Rhodopseudomonas palustris: one gene and its partner. The protein of the gene in region 1 binds, or shares a complex with, the protein of each later gene. Links are inferred from orthologs where the notes say so. Each region holds a gene or a part of one and is shown in the gene's direction. Other genes may lie near its edges.

The links. The genes of interacting proteins can lie anywhere in the genome.
Region 2: the proteins of secA (region 1) and secY are in contact, whole or in part, in a crystal structure (PDB 3DIN), measured with the Thermotoga maritima proteins. The link is inferred for Rhodopseudomonas palustris from one-to-one orthologs. Residues at the interface, in WP_004082002.1 of Thermotoga maritima: Glu261, Ala262, Arg263, Lys300, Ala301, Arg302, Thr303, Ile304, Ile305, Leu323, Tyr324, Asp325, Pro326, Val329, Ser330, Tyr333, Ile336, Lys340, Phe345, Val349, Glu363, Phe364, Tyr374, Ser375, Gly376, Gly377, Glu393, Ile395, Thr482, Ser483; in WP_004081795.1 of Thermotoga maritima: Glu108, Gly109, Glu110, Glu111, Ala236, Glu237, Arg238, Arg239, Ile240, Thr241, Ile242, Gln243, Tyr244, Ala245, Arg246, Arg247, Val248, Thr249, Gly250, Arg251, Arg252, Val253, Tyr254, Gly256, Ala257, Ser258, Thr259, Tyr260, Leu261, Pro262.

What each region holds. Positions count from the first base shown.
Region 1 is NZ_CP058907.1:553,167-556,644, reverse strand. The notes cover bases 33-3,443. They hold secA (preprotein translocase subunit SecA), read left to right. Parts: upstream 33-402; coding sequence 403-3,243; downstream 3,244-3,443. Other genes in these bases: HZF03_RS02580 (peptidylprolyl isomerase), read right to left, coding at 33-60. In the rest of the region: more of HZF03_RS02580, read right to left, coding at 1-32. UniProt on the Escherichia coli protein: Required for protein export, interacts with the SecYEG preprotein conducting channel.
Region 2 is NZ_CP058907.1:3,556,689-3,559,693, reverse strand. The notes cover bases 26-2,963. They hold secY (preprotein translocase subunit SecY), read left to right. Parts: upstream 26-797; coding sequence 798-2,129; downstream 2,130-2,963. Other genes in these bases: HZF03_RS16250 (adenylate kinase), read left to right, coding at 2,126-2,963; rplO (50S ribosomal protein L15), read left to right, coding at 160-645; rpmD (50S ribosomal protein L30), read left to right, coding at 26-147. In the rest of the region: more of rpmD, read left to right, coding at 1-25; more of HZF03_RS16250, read left to right, coding at 2,964-3,005. UniProt on the Escherichia coli protein: The central subunit of the protein translocation channel SecYEG. Consists of two halves formed by TMs 1-5 and 6-10.

The sequences.
Region 1 (3,478 bases):
AGCCGCGCTGATGAGGCCGGCGCGCAGGCCGGATGAGACTGCGTTGGACGCAGGTGTCATGGAAAATCCTTGTCTTGAAAGCCGGGGTGTCGGGGCGGCGGAACAGTCACCCAATCGCGGTGCCTTGGCAACGCGAAAACTCTGTCAAAATGATGAAATCCTTGAAAGGCGGGCGCGTTGACAACCCTCAGGCCCAGCCATATCTGTGCCGCCACAGGCTCGGGTCGGGCGGTCGTCGCGCGACCGCACCCTGGGCAGCCGGCCCTCGGATTGCTGGATTACCAATCATTTCGCGCGCGCACCTGTATCCTGATAGGTGCCTGAGCGTCACGATGAGTTGATAGTGGCTCGAGCGAACGGCATCAAGGCTGCGAAGTCACACCGCAACAACAGGAAGCTGGCATGATCGGCGCGCTCGCCCGCAAACTCTTCGGCTCCGCTAACGACCGCAGGGTCAAGGGCTACCAGACGCGGGTTGCCGCGATCAATGCGCTCGAACCGGAACTGGCCGCGCTGTCCGACGAGGCGCTGCGCGCCCGTACCGCTGAATTCCGCGCCGAGCTCGCCAACGGTAAGACCCTCGACGACCTGCTGGTACCGGCGTTCGCCACCGTCCGCGAAGCCGCCAAGCGCACGCTCGGCCAGCGCCACTTCGACGTCCAGCTGATCGGCGGCATGGTGCTGCACGAGGGCGACATCGCCGAGATGAAGACCGGCGAAGGTAAGACCCTGGTCGCGACGCTCGCCGTGTACCTCAACGCACTCGCCGGCAAGGGCGTCCACGTCGTCACCGTCAACGATTACCTGGCCAAGCGCGACTCCGGCTGGATGGGCCAGATCTACGGCTTCCTCGGCATGACCACCGGCGTGATCGTGCATGGGCTCGACGATGCCCAGCGCCAGGCGGCCTATGCCTGCGACATTACCTACGGCACCAACAACGAATACGGCTTCGACTATCTGCGCGACAATATGAAGTACCGGCTGGAGGACATGGTCCAGCGCGGGCACAATTTCGCGATCGTCGACGAAGTCGACTCGATCCTGATCGACGAAGCCCGCACCCCGCTCATCATCTCCGGTCCGCTCGACGACCGTTCTGACTTCTACAACACCATCGATACCTTCATCCCGCGACTCGACAAGTCGGACTACGACGTCGACGAGAAGCAGCGCACCGTGACGCTGACCGAAGCCGGCATGGAGAAGATCGAGACGCTGCTGCGCGATGCCGGCCAGCTGCGCGGCGAGTCGCTGTACGACGTCGAAAACGTCTCGGTGGTGCACCACGTCAATCAGGCGCTGCGCGCCCACGCGCTGTTCCAGCGCGACAAGGACTACATCGTCCGCAACGACGAGGTGGTGATCATCGACGAGTTCACCGGCCGCATGATGCAGGGCCGGCGCTATTCGGAAGGCCTGCACCAGGCGCTGGAAGCCAAGGAGCACGTCACCGTCCAGCCGGAAAACCAGACGCTGGCGTCGATCACCTTCCAGAACTACTTCCGGATGTACGACAAGCTCGCCGGCATGACCGGCACGGCGGCCACCGAGGCCGACGAGTTCTTCGACATCTACAAGCTCGAAGTGGTCGAGATCCCGACCAATCTGCCGATCGCCCGCCTCGACGAAGACGACGAGGTGTATCGGACCCAGCAGGAGAAGTACGCCGCGATCCTCGCCGAGGTCGAGCGCGCCAACAAGCGGATGCAGCCGGTGCTGGTCGGCACCGCTTCGATCGAAAAGTCCGAGGTGCTGGCCGAGTATCTGAAGAAGAACGGCTACAAGCAGATCGACTTCACCGACCCGAAGGGGATGGACAAGCTGTACGCAGCCGCCCGCGCCGGCAAACCCGCGAAGCTGTTCGCGGTGCTCAACGCGCGCTTCCATGAGCAGGAAGCCTACATCGTGGCCGAAGCCGGCGTGCCGGGCGCGATCACTATCGCCACCAACATGGCGGGCCGCGGCACCGACATTAAGCTGGGCGGCTCGCTGGAGATGCGGATTCAGCAGGAAGCCGCGCACATCACCGACGAGGCCGAGCGGGCGGCGAAGATCACCGAGATCAAGGCCGACATCGAGCGCTTCCGCGACATCGTGCTGAAGGCCGAGGACGAGATCGAGATCGAGCCCGCCAAGGGCAACAAGCCGGCCAAGACCGCGAAGCGTCCCGGCGGCCTGTACATCATCGGCTCCGAACGCCACGAGAGCCGGCGTATCGACAACCAGCTGCGTGGCCGTTCCGGCCGTCAGGGCGACCCGGGGCGCTCCAAGTTCTTCCTGTCGCTGGAAGACGACCTGATGCGGATCTTCGGCTCCGATAAGCTCGACACCATGCTGACCCGCCTCGGCCTGAAGGAAGGCGAGGCGATCATCCATCCTTGGATCAACAAGGCGCTGGAAAAAGCGCAGCAGAAGGTCGAGGCGCGCAACTTCGACATCCGCAAGAACCTGCTGAAATTCGACGACGTTCAGAACGACCAGCGCAAGGTGATCTTCGATCAGCGCATCGAGCTGATGAAGGAAGACAGCGTGGCCGAAACGGTCACCGACATGCGCCACACCTACATCGAAGACCTGGTGGCCAAGTACGTGCCCGAGCACGCTTATGCGGAGCAGTGGGACGTCGCGGGGCTGAAGGCCGAGGTCGAGCGCGTGGTCGGCCTCGACATTCCGGTCGACGAATGGGCCAAGGAAGAAGGTATCGCCGACGAGGAGCTGATCACGCGACTGGAGCGGGTGTTCGACGAACACATGGCCGCCAAGGTCGGCCAGTGGGGCTCGGACGTGATGCGCTACGCCGAGAAGAGCATCCTGCTGCAGACCCTCGACCATCTGTGGCGCGAGCATCTGGTGATGCTCGATCACCTGCGTCAGGTGATCGGCCTGCGCGGCTACGGCCAGCGCGATCCGCTGCAGGAGTACAAGTCCGAAGCCTTCAATCTCTTCCAGGAAATGAGCTCGCATCTGCGCGAGGCGGTGACGGCGCAGCTGATGCGGGTCGAGATCATTCCGCCGGATCAGCCGCAGGAACTGCCGCCGATGGAAGTCCACAAGATGGACCCCGACACCGGACAGGACGAGATGGCGCTCGCCAATGTCACGCTGGCGCCGGCACAGACCACCGACAAGGCGGACCGCGATCCGAACAAGCCCGAGACCTGGGGCAAGGTCGGCCGCAACGAAGACTGCCCGTGCGGAAGCGGCAAGAAGTACAAGCACTGCCACGGCCGCTACGCTTAAGGTGTCGCCAAGCAGATCAAGCGAATAAGCAATGCCCGGCCTCGCGCCGGGCATTTTGCTGTCTGGAGCTCTGGCCCGCAGCCGTCATTCCGGGGCGCGCAGCGAAGCTGCGCAAACCCGAAATCCGGAGATTGTTGAAATCCCTGGTGGTGCCCCGCACGGCGAGTTCCGGGTTCGCTCACTGACGTGAGCGCCCGGAATGACTGGCCGATGGACTTTGCGGAAGAGAGCGCGC
Region 2 (3,005 bases), 3.0 Mb from region 1 along the record:
ATTCGGCGCCATCACTCGCAGCGCGAGACGCTGATCGGCCTGAAGCTGAACAAGATCGGCCGCGTCGCCGAACTGCAGGATACGCCTGAAGTTCGCGGCATGATCGGCAAGGTGCAACACCTCGTCCGCGTCGTCGACGAGAAGTAAGGAGACAGGGCGATGAAGCTCAGCGAGATCGCCGACAACGTCGGTTCGCGCAAGAAGCGCATGCGGATCGGCCGCGGCATCGGTTCGGGCAAGGGCAAGACCGGCGGCCGTGGCGGCAAGGGCCAGACCGCGCGTTCGGGCGTGCGCATCAAGGGCTTCGAGGGCGGTCAGATGCCGCTGCATCGTCGCCTGCCGAAGCGTGGCTTCAACAACATCTTCGCGCTCGAATTCGCCGAAGTGAATCTCGACCGCCTCCAGGAGGCCGTCGACTCCAAGGCGATCGACGCCGGCAAGGTGGTCGACGCCGCGGCGCTGGTCGATGCGGGCGTTCTGCGCCGCGCCAAGGACGGCGTCCGTCTGCTCGGCCGCGGTGAGCTCACCGCGAAGCTGAACATCGAAGTGCACGGTGCGACCAAGTCGGCGATCGCCGCGGTCGAAAAGGCCGGCGGTTCGGTGAAGATCCTCGCCCCGAAGGCGGAAGAAGGCGAGGCGGCGTAATATCCCCGTCAGCGCCCGCTGTTATAGCGGGCGCCCGGCTTCGCCGGTACGGTGGATTTTTCGACGCGCTCGCACCAAATTGAGGCCCGGCGCCGGCCCGACCGCCGCATCTGGCGGCGGATCGGGACGAGCAGCGCGGGAGAAAGCCGGATATGGTCTCAGCAGCTGAACAACTAGCGGCAAACCTCAACTTTTCTGCGCTTGGTAAAGCCGAAGAGCTGAAGAAGCGGATCTGGTTCACGCTCGGCGCGCTGCTGGTGTACCGCTTCGGCACCTACATCCCGCTGCCGGGCATCGACCCGAACGTGTGGGAGCAGGTGTTCCGCCAGCAGGCCGGCGGCATCCTCGGCATGTTCAATATGTTCGCCGGTGGCGGTATCCACCGCATGGCGATCTTCGCGCTCAACATCATGCCGTACATCTCGGCATCGATCATCGTGCAGCTGCTGACCACCGTGTCGCCGCAGCTCGAAGCGCTGAAGAAGGAAGGCGAGAGCGGCCGCAAGACGCTCAATCAATACACCCGCTACCTCACCGTGATCCTGGCGCTGTTCCAGTCCTACGGCATCGCCGTCGGCCTCGAAGGCGCGGGCAATGTGGTGTCCGACCCGGGCATGTTCTTCCGGCTGTCGACCACGATCACGCTGACCGGCGGCACCATGTTCCTGATGTGGCTGGGTGAGCAGATCACCTCGCGCGGCATCGGCAACGGCATTTCGCTGATCATCCTCGCCGGCATCGTCGCCGAGCTGCCGTCTGCTCTGGCGAATATGCTTGAGCTCGGCCGTCAGGGCGCCCTGTCGACCGGCCTGATCCTGGTCGTGCTGGTGATGGCCGTCGTCGTGATCGCCTTCATCGTGTTCATGGAGCGCGCCCAGCGCCGTCTCCTGATCCAGTATCCGAAGCGCCAGGTCGGCAATAAGATGTTCGAGGGCCAGTCCTCGCATCTGCCGCTGAAGCTGAACACTGCCGGCGTGATCCCGCCGATCTTCGCGTCGTCGCTGTTGCTGCTGCCGACCACGATCGCGAACTTCAACGCCGGCAGCGGGCCGGAGTGGTTCCAGTGGATCGTGACCCAGTTCGGTCACGGCCGGCCGCTGTTCCTGCTGTTCTACATCGGCATGATCGTGTTCTTCGCGTTCTTCTACACCGCGATCGTGTTCAACCCGACCGAGACCGCGGACAATCTGAAGAAGCACGGCGGCTTCATTCCGGGCATCCGGCCGGGCGAGCGCACCGCCGAGTACATTGATTACGTGCTGTCGCGCATCACCGTGGTCGGTGCGATCTACCTGGCGATCGTCTGCTTGATCCCGGAGATCATGATTTCCTACGCCTCGGTCCCGTTCTATTTCGGCGGAACTTCGCTTCTGATCGTCGTCAGCGTTACGATGGATACGGTGGCGCAGGTGCAGGGCTATCTGCTGGCTCACCAGTATGAAGGCCTGATCAAGAAGTCGAAGTTGCGGGGGCGCAAGAAATGAGACTGATCCTCCTCGGACCGCCTGGCGCGGGCAAGGGCACGCAGGCGGGCCGTCTGGTCGAGCAGCACGGCATCGTGCAGCTCTCCACCGGCGATATGCTGCGCGCCGCTGTCGCGGCCGGCACGCCGATCGGCCTCAAGGCCAAGGATATCATGGCGGCCGGCGGTCTGGTGCCGGACGAGGTGGTGATCGGGATCATCTCCGACCGAATCGACCAGGATGATGCCGCCCAGGGCTTCATCCTCGACGGCTTCCCGCGCACCGTGCCGCAGGCCGAAGCGCTGGATCGTCTGCTCAAGGACAAGGGCTTCGATCTCGATGCCGTGGTCGAGCTCAAGGTCAATGAAGGCGCGCTGCTCGACCGGGTCGAGACCCGCGTCGCCGAGATGCGCGCCCGCGGTGAGGAGCCGCGCGCCGACGACAACGCCGAAGCGCTGGCCAAGCGTCTGTCCGCCTACCGGGCGCAGACCGAGCCGCTGGTCGACTACTACTCCGAGAAGCGCAAGCTGCTGACCGTCGACGGCATGATGACGATCGACGAGGTGACCCGCGAGATCGGCCGGGTGCTCGATGCGGTTCGCGCCGCCGACGCCAAGAAGGGTGCCAAGGCGAAGGGGACCAAGGCCTCCCGCGCCAAGCGCGCCGTAAAGACCGCCAAGAAGGCTGCGACCAAGGGCAAGGCCGCCAAGTCCCCGGCCAAGGCCCCCAAGAAGGCTGCGGCGAAGCCAGCGGCTAAGTCGGGCGCGAAGTCCGGTTCGGCCAAGAAGTCTTCGGCCAAACAGACGGTTGGCAAGAAGTCCTCAGGCAAGACGGCTGTCTCCAAGAAGGCTGCCGGCAAGCCGGCCGCTTCCAAGGCAGGCAAGGCTGCGGTCGGCA